One region of the Shewanella sp. GD04112 genome, then DNA from elsewhere that is predicted to be linked to it. Evidence: predicted binding sites of a transcription regulator. Region 1 holds the regulator's gene; each other region holds the start of a gene.
The links. Region 1 encodes NrdR, which represses ribonucleotide reductase genes. Its sites were predicted from a motif close to AAACACNANATNTNGTGTTT; they were not measured.
Positions count from the first base shown of each region.

Region 1 (4,205 bases):
GCGTTACTACGGTGGTTGTGAATATGTGGACGTAGTTGAAACCTTAGCGATTGAGCGTGCAAAACAACTGTTTGGTGCGACCTACGCAAACGTACAACCTCACTCAGGTTCTCAAGCAAACAGCGCCGTTTACATGGCATTGTTAAAACCAGGCGATACCGTTTTAGGTATGAACCTCGCTCACGGTGGTCACTTGACCCACGGTTCACCTGTAAACTTCTCCGGTAGACTGTACAACATCATTCCTTACGGCATCGATGAATCAGGCAAAATCGACTACGACGAAATGGAACGTCTGGCGGTTGAACATAAGCCTAAGATGATGATCGGTGGTTTCTCTGCTTACTCAGGCATCGTTGACTGGGCAAGAATGCGCGAAATCGCAGACAAAATCGGTGCTTACCTGTTTGTCGACATGGCGCACGTTGCGGGTCTTATCGCCGCTGGTGTGTATCCAAACCCAGTGCCACACGCGCACGTTGTGACGTCAACCACTCACAAGACCTTAGCCGGTCCTCGTGGCGGTATCATTCTGTCTGCTGCCGATGATGAAGAGCTATATAAAAAGCTGAACTCTGCGGTATTCCCTGGCGGTCAAGGCGGTCCTTTGATGCACGTTATCGCCGGTAAAGCGGTAGCCTTCAAAGAAGCTTTAGAGCCAGAGTTCAAAGCTTACCAACAACAAGTGGTTAAGAACGCTAAAGCCATGGTTGAAGTGTTCTTAGAGCGCGGTTACAAGATCGTGTCTGGCGGTACTGACAACCACTTAATGCTGGTGGACTTAATCGGTCGCGACCTGACGGGTAAAGAAGCCGATGCCGCTTTAGGTAGTGCGAACATCACAGTAAACAAAAACTCTGTGCCAAACGATCCTCGTTCACCTTTCGTGACCTCTGGTGTGCGTATCGGTACGCCTGCGATCACTCGCCGTGGCTTTAAAGAAGCTGAAGCGAAAGAGTTAACCGGTTGGATCTGTGACATCCTCGACGATGCCCACAATCCAGCGGTCATCGAGCGCGTAAAAGGCCAAGTATTGGCTCTGTGTGCCCGTTTCCCTGTTTACGGTTAATTCGTTAACTTATCCTGATAAGGCGGCTGAGTTCACAACTGCTTAGGGTGTCACTCTTAGGTGGTTAACCTCAGCCGATAAATAGGATAAAATCCCATGGCCGCATTAAGCGGCCATTTTTATTGCTAAAATCTTAGACTTAAACCCGCTCGGTTTAAGCAAGATACAGCGAAAGCCATAGGCTTTATCCCATTCACGGCAGGAGGCTCAATGCATTGTCCATTTTGCAGCGCGACAGATACTAAAGTGATCGATTCCCGATTAGTGGCGGAAGGCCATCAAGTGCGTCGTCGCCGAGAATGCACCGAATGCCACGAAAGATTTACTACCTTCGAAGGGGCAGAATTAGTCATGCCACGGGTGATTAAACGCGATGGTACGCGCCAACCCTTCGATGAAGAAAAGCTGCAAGCAGGTATGTTACGCGCGGTCGAAAAGCGCCCCGTGTCCATGGATGAAATCGAGCAGGCCTTAAGTAAAATCAAGTCAACGCTGCGGGCTACTGGCGAGCGCGAAGTGCCATCTGAGATGATAGGTAACTTGATGATGGAACAGTTAATGAGCCTAGACAAGGTTGCCTATATTCGTTTTGCCTCGGTTTATCGCGCCTTTGAAGATGTCTCCGAATTTGGTGAGGCGATTGCGAAACTGCAAAAGTAACGTGGGTTATCTTAGGTTAGTGCTTAGGTTAGCGCCTCGTTATGCGCCGCATTCGGGCACGCTTCCTCAAGATTTCATAGGGTTTATATGAATTGGTCAGAACTCGATAACCAGATGATGAGCCGAGCCATACAACTGGCTCGCAAAGGATTTTATACCACTCGCCCCAATCCTAGTGTGGGCTGCGTTATCGTAAAAGATAACCAGATTGTTGGTGAAGGTTATCATCAAAAAGCTGGCGAGCCCCACGCCGAGGTGCATGCACTGCGGATGGCTGGCGAGTTTGCCCGTGGCGCGACCGCCTATGTCACCTTAGAACCTTGCAGCCATTATGGCCGCACACCGCCCTGTGCCTTGGCGCTGATCAATATTGGTGTAAAACGAGTCGTGGTGGCGGTTGAAGATCCCAATCCGCAAGTCGGTGGCCGCGGTATTCAAATGCTGCGCGATGCGGGCATTCAAGTGGATGTTGGCTTGCACCGCGACGAAGCTTACGCTTTAAATCTTGGTTTTATGAAGCGCATGGAGTCGGGTCTACCTTGGGTGACGGTAAAGCTTGCCGCGAGTCTCGATGGTAAAACCGCGTTATCAAACGGGGTGTCTAAATGGATTACAGGCCCCGAAGCTCGCCGCGATGTGCAGCGTTTACGTTTACGCGCCTGCGCGCTAGTGACAGGGATTGACACTGTGATAGCCGATGACCCTTCGCTCAATGTGCGTTATTCAGAGCTTGGCAGTCTTAGTTCGCAATTGAGTGAAGCGCAAATTTTACAACCGCTGCGGGTGATTTTAGATAGTCGCTGCCGCATGCCGATTACGGCAGCCTTGCTTGCTATTGAATCGCCGATTTTATTAGTCTCAACAGAGCCTTACTCGCCAGCCTTTGTGGCGCAGTTGCCGGCCCATGTGACGTGTCTTCAATTACCAGCGATTGATGGTCGAATCTCGCTGCCCGTACTCTTAAGCTATTTAGGCAAAAGCTGCAATCAGGTGCTTATCGAAGCGGGCGCGACCTTAGCTGGCGCCTTTATCGGCGCGGGATTAGCCGATGAATTAGTGCTGTATCAAGCGATCAAAATCCTTGGCGCACAAGGACGTAATCTACTCGAATTACCCGATTATCAAATGATGGCCGATATTCCGACCCTCAAACTGGTCGATGAGCGTAAAGTGGGCGCGGATATGCGTTTCACCTTGCGGCTCACGTCCAATCCATCTTTAGCGAATAAGTGAGTTAACCATGTTTACTGGGATTATTGAGGCCGTAGGCACGCTGCGAAAGCTTGAACGTAAAGGCGATGATATTCGTTTGACGGTCGCCAGTGGCAAACTGGATTTAAGCGATGTGCGTTTAGGCGACAGTATCGCCACCAATGGTGTGTGTTTGACTGTGGTTCAGCAATTAGCCGACGGCTATGTGGCGGATGTGTCGGCTGAAACTGTCAGTCTCACAGGCTTTGCTAACTATAAAGTGGGCACTAAGGTTAATCTTGAAAAAGCCGTTACCCCGACAACTCGCCTCGGCGGGCATATGGTCAGCGGCCATGTGGATGGTATTGCCACCGTAGAGCAGCGTCTTGCTCGTGGTCAAGCAATCGAATTTTGGTTAGCGGCACCTGCGGAGCTGGCGCGCTATATCGCCCATAAAGGTTCTATCACCATCGATGGTGTGAGCCTCACGGTAAACGAGGTCGATGGACACCGTTTTCGTTTAACCATAGTGCCCCATACTGCGGGTGAAACCACGTTGGTGGATTTGAAAGCTGGCGATAAGGTGAATATTGAAGTGGATTTAATCGCCCGCTATTTAGAGCGTTTGATGCGCTTTGATACTAAAGAAACCCAAGGCGGTGGGGTGACCATGGAAATGTTAGCCCGTGCTGGCTTTGTGCGTTAGGGCACTGGCACTTAGCTCACTTAGGTATAGAATTTCATAACAACTGTAAAATCATAAAGGTCCTACAATGGCGCTGCACAGTATAGAAGAGATCATCGAGGATATTCGTCAAGGTAAAATGGTTATTTTGATGGATGACGAAGACAGAGAAAACGAAGGCGACCTGATTATGGCGGCCGAGCTGGTCACGCCTGAAGCGATTAACTTTATGGCGAAATACGGTCGTGGACTCATTTGCCAAACGATGACTAAGGCCCGTTGCCAGCAGTTAAACCTGCCCTTGATGGTGACTAATAACAATGCGCAGTTCTCGACTAACTTTACGGTATCGATTGAAGCAGCAGAAGGCGTAACCACCGGGATTTCGGCCCACGACCGTGCTGTTACTGTTAAAGCGGCTGTGGCAAAAGATGCCAAGGCATCGGATTTAGTACAGCCGGGTCATATCTTCCCATTAATGGCGCAGGACGGCGGCGTGTTAACCCGCGCTGGTCACACTGAAGCGGGTTGTGATTTAGCCCGTTTAGCGGGGCTTGAGTCATCGGGGGTGATTGTTGAGATCCTCAATGAAGATGGCAC
Region 1 is NZ_JAOEAL010000001.1:1,283,626-1,287,830, forward strand. Features, by position in the region: gene glyA (serine hydroxymethyltransferase) at 1-1,069, shown strand, start outside; gene nrdR (transcriptional regulator NrdR) at 1,280-1,729, shown strand; gene ribD (bifunctional diaminohydroxyphosphoribosylaminopyrimidine deaminase/5-amino-6-(5-phosphoribosylamino)uracil reductase RibD) at 1,817-2,962, shown strand; gene N7386_RS05635 (riboflavin synthase) at 2,970-3,626, shown strand; gene ribBA (bifunctional 3,4-dihydroxy-2-butanone-4-phosphate synthase/GTP cyclohydrolase II) at 3,694-4,205, shown strand, end outside.

Region 2 (4,205 bases), 1.0 Mb from region 1:
CGATCAGACGGCGGGCGGGATTTTTGGTAAGAAAGTGCTCGACGTCGGCTGTGGCGGCGGCATTTTATCCGAAAGCATGGCGCGCATCGGCGCGGTCGTTGACGGCCTCGATATGGGTGAAGAACCATTAGAAGTCGCGCGTTTACATGCACTGGAAACTGGCGTGAGCATCAACTACGTCAAAAACACTGCCGAGGCCCATCGAGAAGATCACCGCGAATACTACGATGTGGTGACTTGTATGGAGATGCTCGAGCATGTGCCGGATCCGCAATCAGTCATTCAAGCCTGCTGCGATATGGTTAAACCCGGCGGTTTTGTGTTTTTCTCAACCATCAACCGTAATATTAAGTCTTTTGTCGAGACCATTGTCGGCGCCGAGTACCTATTAAAGATGCTGCCCATTGGCACCCATGATCATAATAAGTTTATCAAACCTTCTGAATTGATTGCCTTAGTCGATAACACCGATCTTATCTGTAAAGATGCACTTGGGATCACCTATAACCCACTGACGGGGATCTTTAAGTACACCCCAAAGGTCGATGTTAATTATATGATTGCGACGCAAAAGGTAGATTAAGATGAGCTTAGCTGAGGTTAAAGGGGTCTTATTCGACCTTGACGGTACCCTTGCCGATACCGCGCCGGATCTGGTTCAGGCCCTTAACCTCAGTTTGTCGGATGTCGGTATCGCAGCAAAACCTCTCGCAGACATGCGTAGCGCTGCCTCCCATGGCAGCTTTGCCTTAGTCGATGCGGCGATTCCCGGTGCGGATGATTCCCTGCGCACTCAAGTACAGCAAGGGCTCCTCGCCCATTATCAAAGGATCAATGGCGACCATTGCCAGTTGTTTGATGGTATCGCCCCCCTGCTCGATTGGCTCGAGTTATGCCGAATACCGTTTGGGGTGATCACCAATAAACCCGCCCGCTTTACACGACCGCTATTGCATAAACTTAAGCTCAGCTCACGTATGCCGGTGATGATCAGTGGCGATTCCACTCGTTATCCTAAGCCTCATACCGCACCTATGCTATTGGGCGCGCAGCAGCTGCAATGCCTACCACAGCAAATCCTCTATTTAGGCGATGCCGAGCGGGATTTACTCGCGGCTCAAGCGGCGGGCATGCTCGGCGGTGTGGCGCTGTGGGGATATTTGGGTGAGGCCGATACGCCCTATGCATGGCCTGCCTATGCGCAGTTTAACTCGCCATCGAGTTTGCATTCGGCCTTAAGCCAAGCATTAGCGAAATAGCGGTAACGGACCGACTCGTGCTCATTGCTCAACTGAACCATTAACGGCAAAATGATGCCCCCTTCGCTGGTAATGCAATTTAGGCTAAGGGTCAATCCTTGCGATCGCGATCGCTGCTTATTTTAGCGATCGATCACACAGTGAAATTTGCGCAAAAAAACGCCATCAATCTCGCACGCTAATCTCAATTTGAGCTTCAGGGTTAGTCATCACTAACGCTTTTCTTTATCCTCAAGATATCCACAAGATACCCCCTGAATTGAGACTTGCAAATAGCGGCAAACCTCACTATCTTGTATCTCAGATTATTTAAAACACCATATCTTGTGTATAGGTAGCAATCAGACACACTAGAAGTTCCCCGTTAAATCGACTATCTCCTGCATAGTCAGCAGTATTAAGGGTTTTCAGGTTGATTGTTTTACAAGGAAACGTACGGTGACTTAGTTCACCTGAACAGATATCAGAACCAAGGCCTCTCTTCAATGAATAGCAATATGACAGTCACAAAACGCTGTGGTGCACGTGAGACAATCGATCTCGACAAGATACACCGCGTAATTACTTGGGCAGCCAAGGGATTAAAAAACGTTTCTGTTTCTGAAGTTGAACTTCGCACGCATTTACAGTTTTTCGACGGGATCCCAACCGAAGCTATCCACGAAACGATCATCAAATCTGCGGCGGATTTAATTTCCCCAGAATCACCGGATTATCAGTTTCTGGCTGCGCGCTTAGCCGTATTCCATTTACGTAAGAAGGCCTTTGGTCAGTTCGAGCCGCCAAAGTTATACGACCATGTGACTAAACTGGTCGAGCTTGGCAAGTATGATATGCATATTCTGCAGGATTACACCCGCGAAGAACTCGATATCATGGACAGCTATATCGACCATTGGCGCGATATGAACTTCTCCTACGCGGCGGTAAAACAGCTCGAAGGTAAGTATCTGGTACAAAACCGTGTGACCCACGAGATCTACGAGAGCGCCCAGTTCCTCTATATTCTGGTGGCGGCCTGTTTGTTTGCCCGTTATCCAAAAGAAACGCGCCTGCAGTACGTTAAAGATTTTTACGACGCGGTATCGACCTTTAAGATTTCGCTGCCAACGCCAATCATGGCAGGTGTACGCACGCCAACACGTCAATTCAGTTCATGCGTACTGATTGAATGTGGCGACAGCCTAGATTCAATCAACGCGACCGCCTCTTCTATCGTGAAGTATGTGAGCCAACGCGCAGGTATCGGTATCAACGCCGGTCGTATCCGTGCATTAGGTAGCCCAATCCGTGGCGGCGAAGCCTTCCACACCGGTTGCTTACCTTTCTACAAGTATTTCCAAACGGCGGTGAAGTCTTGCTCGCAAGGCGGCGTTCGTGGTGGTGCTGCGACCCTCTTCTACCCCATTTGGCACTTAGAAGTAGAATCCCTGCTGGTACTGAAAAACAACCGCGGTGTTGAAGATAACCGTATTCGCCACTTAGACTACGGCGTACAGCTCAACAAGCTGATGTACCAACGTCTGATCAAAGGCGAAAATATCAGCCTGTTCAGCCCATCGGACGTACCAGGTCTTTACGATGCCTTCTTCGAAGATCAAGACGAATTCGAACGTCTGTACCTGCAATATGAGCAAGACAGCAGCATTCGTAAGAAGACATTGAAAGCGGTCGAACTGTTTTCATTGATGATGCAAGAGCGTGCTTCAACGGGCCGTATCTACATCCAAAACGTCGACCACTGTAACACCCACAGTCCGTTCGACTCGAAAGTCGCTCCGATCAGACAATCTAACCTTTGTCTTGAAATCGCGCTGCCGACCAAGCCATTGAACAACATTGACGATCCAAACGGAGAAATCGCGCTGTGTACACTGTCAGCGTTAAACTTAGGTGCAATCAAAAACTTAGCCGAGCTTGAGCCATTAGCCGATTTAGCGGTACGTGCACTGGATAACCTACTGGATTACCAAGATTATCCAATCAAAGCGGCCGAAATTTCATCGATGAACCGTCGTACCTTAGGTATTGGTGTTATCAACTTTGCGAACTACTTAGCGAAGAATGGCATGAAGTACTCCGATGGTAGTGCGAACAACCTGACTCACAAGACCTTTGAAGCTATTCAGTTTTATCTGCTCAAGGCGTCAATGAATCTGGCGAAAGAGAAAGGTGCGTGCCCATTATTTAATGAGACCACTTACGCCCAAGGTATTTTACCTATCGATACCTACAAACGTGATTTAGATAAGATTTGCAGCGAGCCATTGCATTTAGACTGGGAAACACTGCGCCAAGACATCAAACAGCACGGTTTACGTAACTCGACCCTGTCTGCATTGATGCCGTCTGAGACTTCATCACAGATCTCAAACGCGACTAACGGTATCGAACCGCCACGCGGTTTGATCAGTGTCAAAGCGAGTAAAGATGGCCAGTTAAAGCAAGTGGTGCCTGATTTTGATGAGCTGAAATACAACTACGAGCTGCTATGGCAAATGCCAAGCAACGAAGGTTACTTACAGCTCGTGGGTATCATGCAAAAATTCGTTGACCAAGCCATTTCGGCCAACACTAACTATGACCCAACGCGTTTCGAAGGCCGTAAGGTTCCGATGCAAACTCTGCTGAAAGACTTACTCAATGCCTATAAGTTAGGTGTAAAAACGCTGTACTACCATAACACTCGCGATGGTGCATCGGATCAACACGACGACATTACCAACATAGAGAAAGAAGATGACGGCTGTGCTGGCGGCGCCTGCAAAATCTAATCTTCAATGTTAACGGTTGCGGGATCCCTTTGGGATCCCGACTTATTGGAATACTCGTACCATGACCTACTCTACTTTTTGCCAAACACCCAACGATGCCACCCGTGAACCTATGTTCTTCGGACAATCGGTTAACGTCGCTCGTTATGACCAACAAAAATATGAAGTGTTT
Region 2 is NZ_JAOEAL010000001.1:2,331,028-2,335,232, reverse strand. Features, by position in the region: gene ubiG (bifunctional 2-polyprenyl-6-hydroxyphenol methylase/3-demethylubiquinol 3-O-methyltransferase UbiG) at 1-583, shown strand, start outside; gene N7386_RS10355 (HAD hydrolase-like protein) at 585-1,259, shown strand; gene nrdA (class 1a ribonucleoside-diphosphate reductase subunit alpha) at 1,745-4,033, shown strand; gene nrdB (class Ia ribonucleoside-diphosphate reductase subunit beta) at 4,095-4,205, shown strand, end outside.
Region 2: the regulator NrdR is predicted to act here: its motif matches at 1,572-1,591, upstream of nrdA (class 1a ribonucleoside-diphosphate reductase subunit alpha).

Region 3 (4,205 bases), 1.8 Mb from region 1:
GATGTTCAATCGGCGCGCTCGTCGGGGCGGCCTATGCCCATAATCATTTAACCGAGCTTGAGGAGTGGGTGCGCAGTTTTTCGAGCTGGGATGTCCTCGGGTTAATGGATATTCGTTGGCGCAAGGGCGGTTTGATCGGCGGTGAGAAAGTCTTCGATGTGCTGCAATCGCGCATCGGTGATATCAATATTGAAGACTTAGAGCGACCTTTTGCGGCGATTGCCACGGACTTGTATTCGGGACAAGAAATCTGGTTTCGCCATGGCGATTTACGCCAAGCTGTGCGCGCCTCTTGCTCAATGCCGGGGATATTAGCCCCCGTGCGTCAAGGAGATCGTTGGTTAGTCGATGGTGCTGTAGTAAACCCTGTGCCCGTGTCGGTGAGCCGCGCCATGGGCGTCGATATTGTGATTGCCGTGGATTTGCATGGGTTTCATTCTGGGCGGCTGCAGGTATTGCCCGTCAATATGACCAGCCATAAGGCGCCGAAGGAAGAAACCGAAATGCCCGCGCGCCAAGAAACCGGCTTTATGGATTTATTTGCTAGAGGGAGGGAGTATGTCGGCAGCCTAACCGACAAGTTTTCCCTCGGCACTAAATCTAACCCCGGCATGATTGCGGTAATGTCTCAGTCGATGGGGATTTTAGAGCAGCGCCATAAGCGGGCACGTTTGATGGGAGATCCGCCCGATGTCCTCGTAGTGCCTGAAGTGGCCAATATTGGCACCATGGAATTTCACCGTGCCGACGAGGCTATTGCGGCGGGGGAGGCGGCTGTCGCTAAAGTGGCGCACTTGATTGAAGCCGCGATTTGGAAAGGCTAAGTTGTGAGGATATTTAGGGCGTGTTGACGTTTCGAGATTAAATTTTGTTCGTTCTGGCAAGCTCGTGTCCGCGAAACGAATAATACTTTAGGCAAGTGACTGTTTGATTGGCTTATTTTTTGCTTTATCCCCATCACACAGTGTTAGATGCCGAATTATTGACGATGAATCCTCTTTTAAATGCCTTAAATCTGAACCGTAGCAGTGTTGCCGATGCCTATGGCCTGAACAGCAAGAAGACGGACACGAGTAAGACAGACACAAGTAAGACTGACGCCAGAACGGATGCCAACTCATCCACCAAGGATACGCCTAAAACTGAAGCGAAACCGAGTGATGAGATTGCCTTGTCACCCCGTGCGCTTAGGGCACAAAAAATCCAAGCCATGTCGAAGGACTTTTTTGCCGATGGCCAGTTTAGTGTGTCAGATATTCCGGCCCTAGTGTCTCGGCTGCAAAAGGACGGCATTTTGTCCGATGCACAGGTTGAACGACTGTCACAAAACGGCATTAATTTGCCGAGCCAAAAGCCGAGCAAGCAATCTCTGCAGGACTTTATCGACGACGAGTTAAAGTCCTTAGCGGAAAAGTCACCCAACAGTCCGATGATCAACACCTTAGTCGATGCTAAGAATGTATTGTCGAATATGGATGATGCGCAATCCCCTGTGCTGGCACAAAAAGCCATCAAGGTATTTGGCCAGTTAACCGATTATCTAAATAGCAATCCAACAATGAGCGATAACCAAAAGCAGTTATGGCAGGGGCTTAAATCGACCATGCAAGTGGCTTCCTCTATGGGGATGCAGCAATCGGCATCGGGGCAACTGAGTAGTTATCTTGCTTTAGCCAAGCGTTAACCCTGTCTGAGTGCAAACCTAAGCTAAGGGCAAACGCCGAGCTACGGACTTCTTTTATTCCAAGGACTTTGGCTTTCGGGTCAAGGTCCTTTGTCGTGATTAGCGTGCATTTTTAGCGTCCGCTATCCTGCTTTATGGCCAAGGTCAAGGCTTAATACTGAGATCATTGGGCTTGGCTACAGTTCTTCTTTGTTCTTTTTATCCATCCGATAAATCATGATCTGGATCATGGAATTTTAGGTGTTAATGCCGCTTAATTGCCTAGATATTGTGTTTATTGATTATCTGAACACTATATGTAGTGTTAATTTTAATCGGAATGGAGAGGAACTGAACAATGCCAGTCGTGATCAAGCGGGATGGTTGCCGCACACCTTTTGATGAAACAAGGATAAGAGATGCAGTGATAGCGGCTGCAAACTCGGTTGGGATAGAGGATGCTGACTATGCCGCGGCGGTTGCCGCCTGTGTGAGGGAGCGAGTGGCGAATCTGGCAGAAGTCGAGATCCACCATTTACAGGATGCGGTTGAAAATCTCTTGATGGAAGGCCCTTACAAATCCTTGGCCCGGGTCTATATCGAGTACCGCCATGACAGAGATATTTGCCGCGATGCCACCAGTAAACTCAATCTCGAAATCCGTGGTTTAGTCGAGCAGAGCAATGCCGCGCTGTTAAATGAAAACGCTAATAAAGACTCTAAAGTGATCCCAACCCAGCGGGATTTACTCGCGGGTATCGTCGCGAAACATTACGCCAAGAGCCATATTCTGCCTAAGGATGTGGTGGCCGCCCATGAACTTGGTGAAATCCATTACCACGATCTCGATTATTCGCCGTTTTTCCCGATGTTTAACTGCATGTTGATTGATTTGGCGGGCATGTTGACCCACGGTTTTAAGATGGGCAACGCCGAAATTGAGACCCCAAAATCCATCTCCACCGCTACGGCGGTAACGGCGCAGATTATTGCCCAAGTGGCGAGCCATATTTATGGCGGCACCACGATTAACCGTATCGATGAAGTGCTCGCGCCTTTTGTGGCGAAGAGCTATGACAAACACTATCAAGTGGCGCTCAACTGGCAGATTAAAGATGCCAAGGCCTATGCGACGGCACTTACCGAAAAAGAATGTCATGATGCTTTCCAATCCCTTGAATATGAAGTGAATACCTTACATACCGCCAATGGACAAACGCCCTTTGTGACCTTTGGTTTTGGTCTTGGTACTTCGTGGGAATCGCGTTTAATTCAGCAATCCATGCTGAAAGTACGAATGACGGGCCTAGGTAAAAATCGTAAGACTGCTGTGTTCCCTAAACTGGTGTTTGCGATTCGTGATGGCATTAACCACAAGGCCGGTGATTGCAACTACGATGTCAAACAAATGGCCCTAAAATGCGCCAGCATGCGCATGTATCCGGATATTTTGAACTACGAGCAAGTGGAAAAGGTCACGGGATCATTTAAAACCCCAATGGGCTGTCGCAGCTTTTTAGGCTCCTATAAAGAAAATGGCGAACTGGTCCATGAAGGGCGCAATAACCTTGGGGTGGTGAGCTTAAACTTGCCCCGTGTAGCCCTAGAGGCCAATGGCGATGAAGCTGAATTCTATCGCATTTTAGATGAGCGTTTACAACTTGCCCGCCGCGCATTAGATACCCGCATCGAACGCTTAAATGGCGTTAAAGCCAGAGTTGCGCCGATTCTGTATATGGAAGGCGCCTGCGGTGTGCGCCTGCGCGCCGATGATGATATCGCCCAAATCTTTAAAAATGGTCGGGCATCGATTTCATTAGGCTATATAGGTTTGCATGAAACCATCAATGCGCTCTATGGCACTGAAACCCATGTGTTTGATGATGCCAAGCTGCGTGAAAAAGCGGTGGCGATTGTCGCGCACCTTAAAGCGGCTACCGATGCATGGAAGGCCGAAACCGGTTATGGGTTTAGCCTTTATAGCACCCCGAGTGAGAGCCTCTGCAGCCGTTTCTGCAAGCTCGATGCGCGCCAATTCGGCGTGGTTGCGGGCGTAACCGATAAAGGCTATTACACCAATAGCTTCCACTTGGATGTGGAAAAGCGGGTGAATCCTTACGATAAAATTGATTTCGAGCAACCATACCCTGCGATCGCCAATGGCGGATTTATTTGCTACGGCGAATACCCGAATATGCAGCACAACATCGAAGCGCTCGAAAATGTGTGGGATTACAGCTATAGCCGCGTGCCTTACTACGGTACCAACACGCCGATTGATGAATGCTACGACTGCGGTTTTACCGGCGAGTTTAGCTGTACTAGCAAAGGCTTTACTTGCCCTAAATGCGGTAACCATGAGCCAAGCCGGGTGTCCGTTACCCGCCGAGTGTGTGGTTACTTAGGTAGTCCAGATGCCAGACCATTCAACCATGGCAAGCAAGAAGAAGTGAAACGCAGGATCAAACACTTGTAACACTTTTGCCTTGTTTGTTTTGTTACACTGGCACAGTCGCACTGGTGGCGACTGTGCTTTGATGTT
Region 3 is NZ_JAOEAL010000001.1:3,071,779-3,075,983, reverse strand. Features, by position in the region: gene rssA (patatin-like phospholipase RssA) at 1-824, shown strand, start outside; gene N7386_RS13675 (hypothetical protein) at 989-1,684, shown strand; gene nrdD (anaerobic ribonucleoside-triphosphate reductase) at 2,022-4,139, shown strand.
Region 3: the regulator NrdR is predicted to act here: its motif matches at 1,972-1,991, upstream of nrdD (anaerobic ribonucleoside-triphosphate reductase).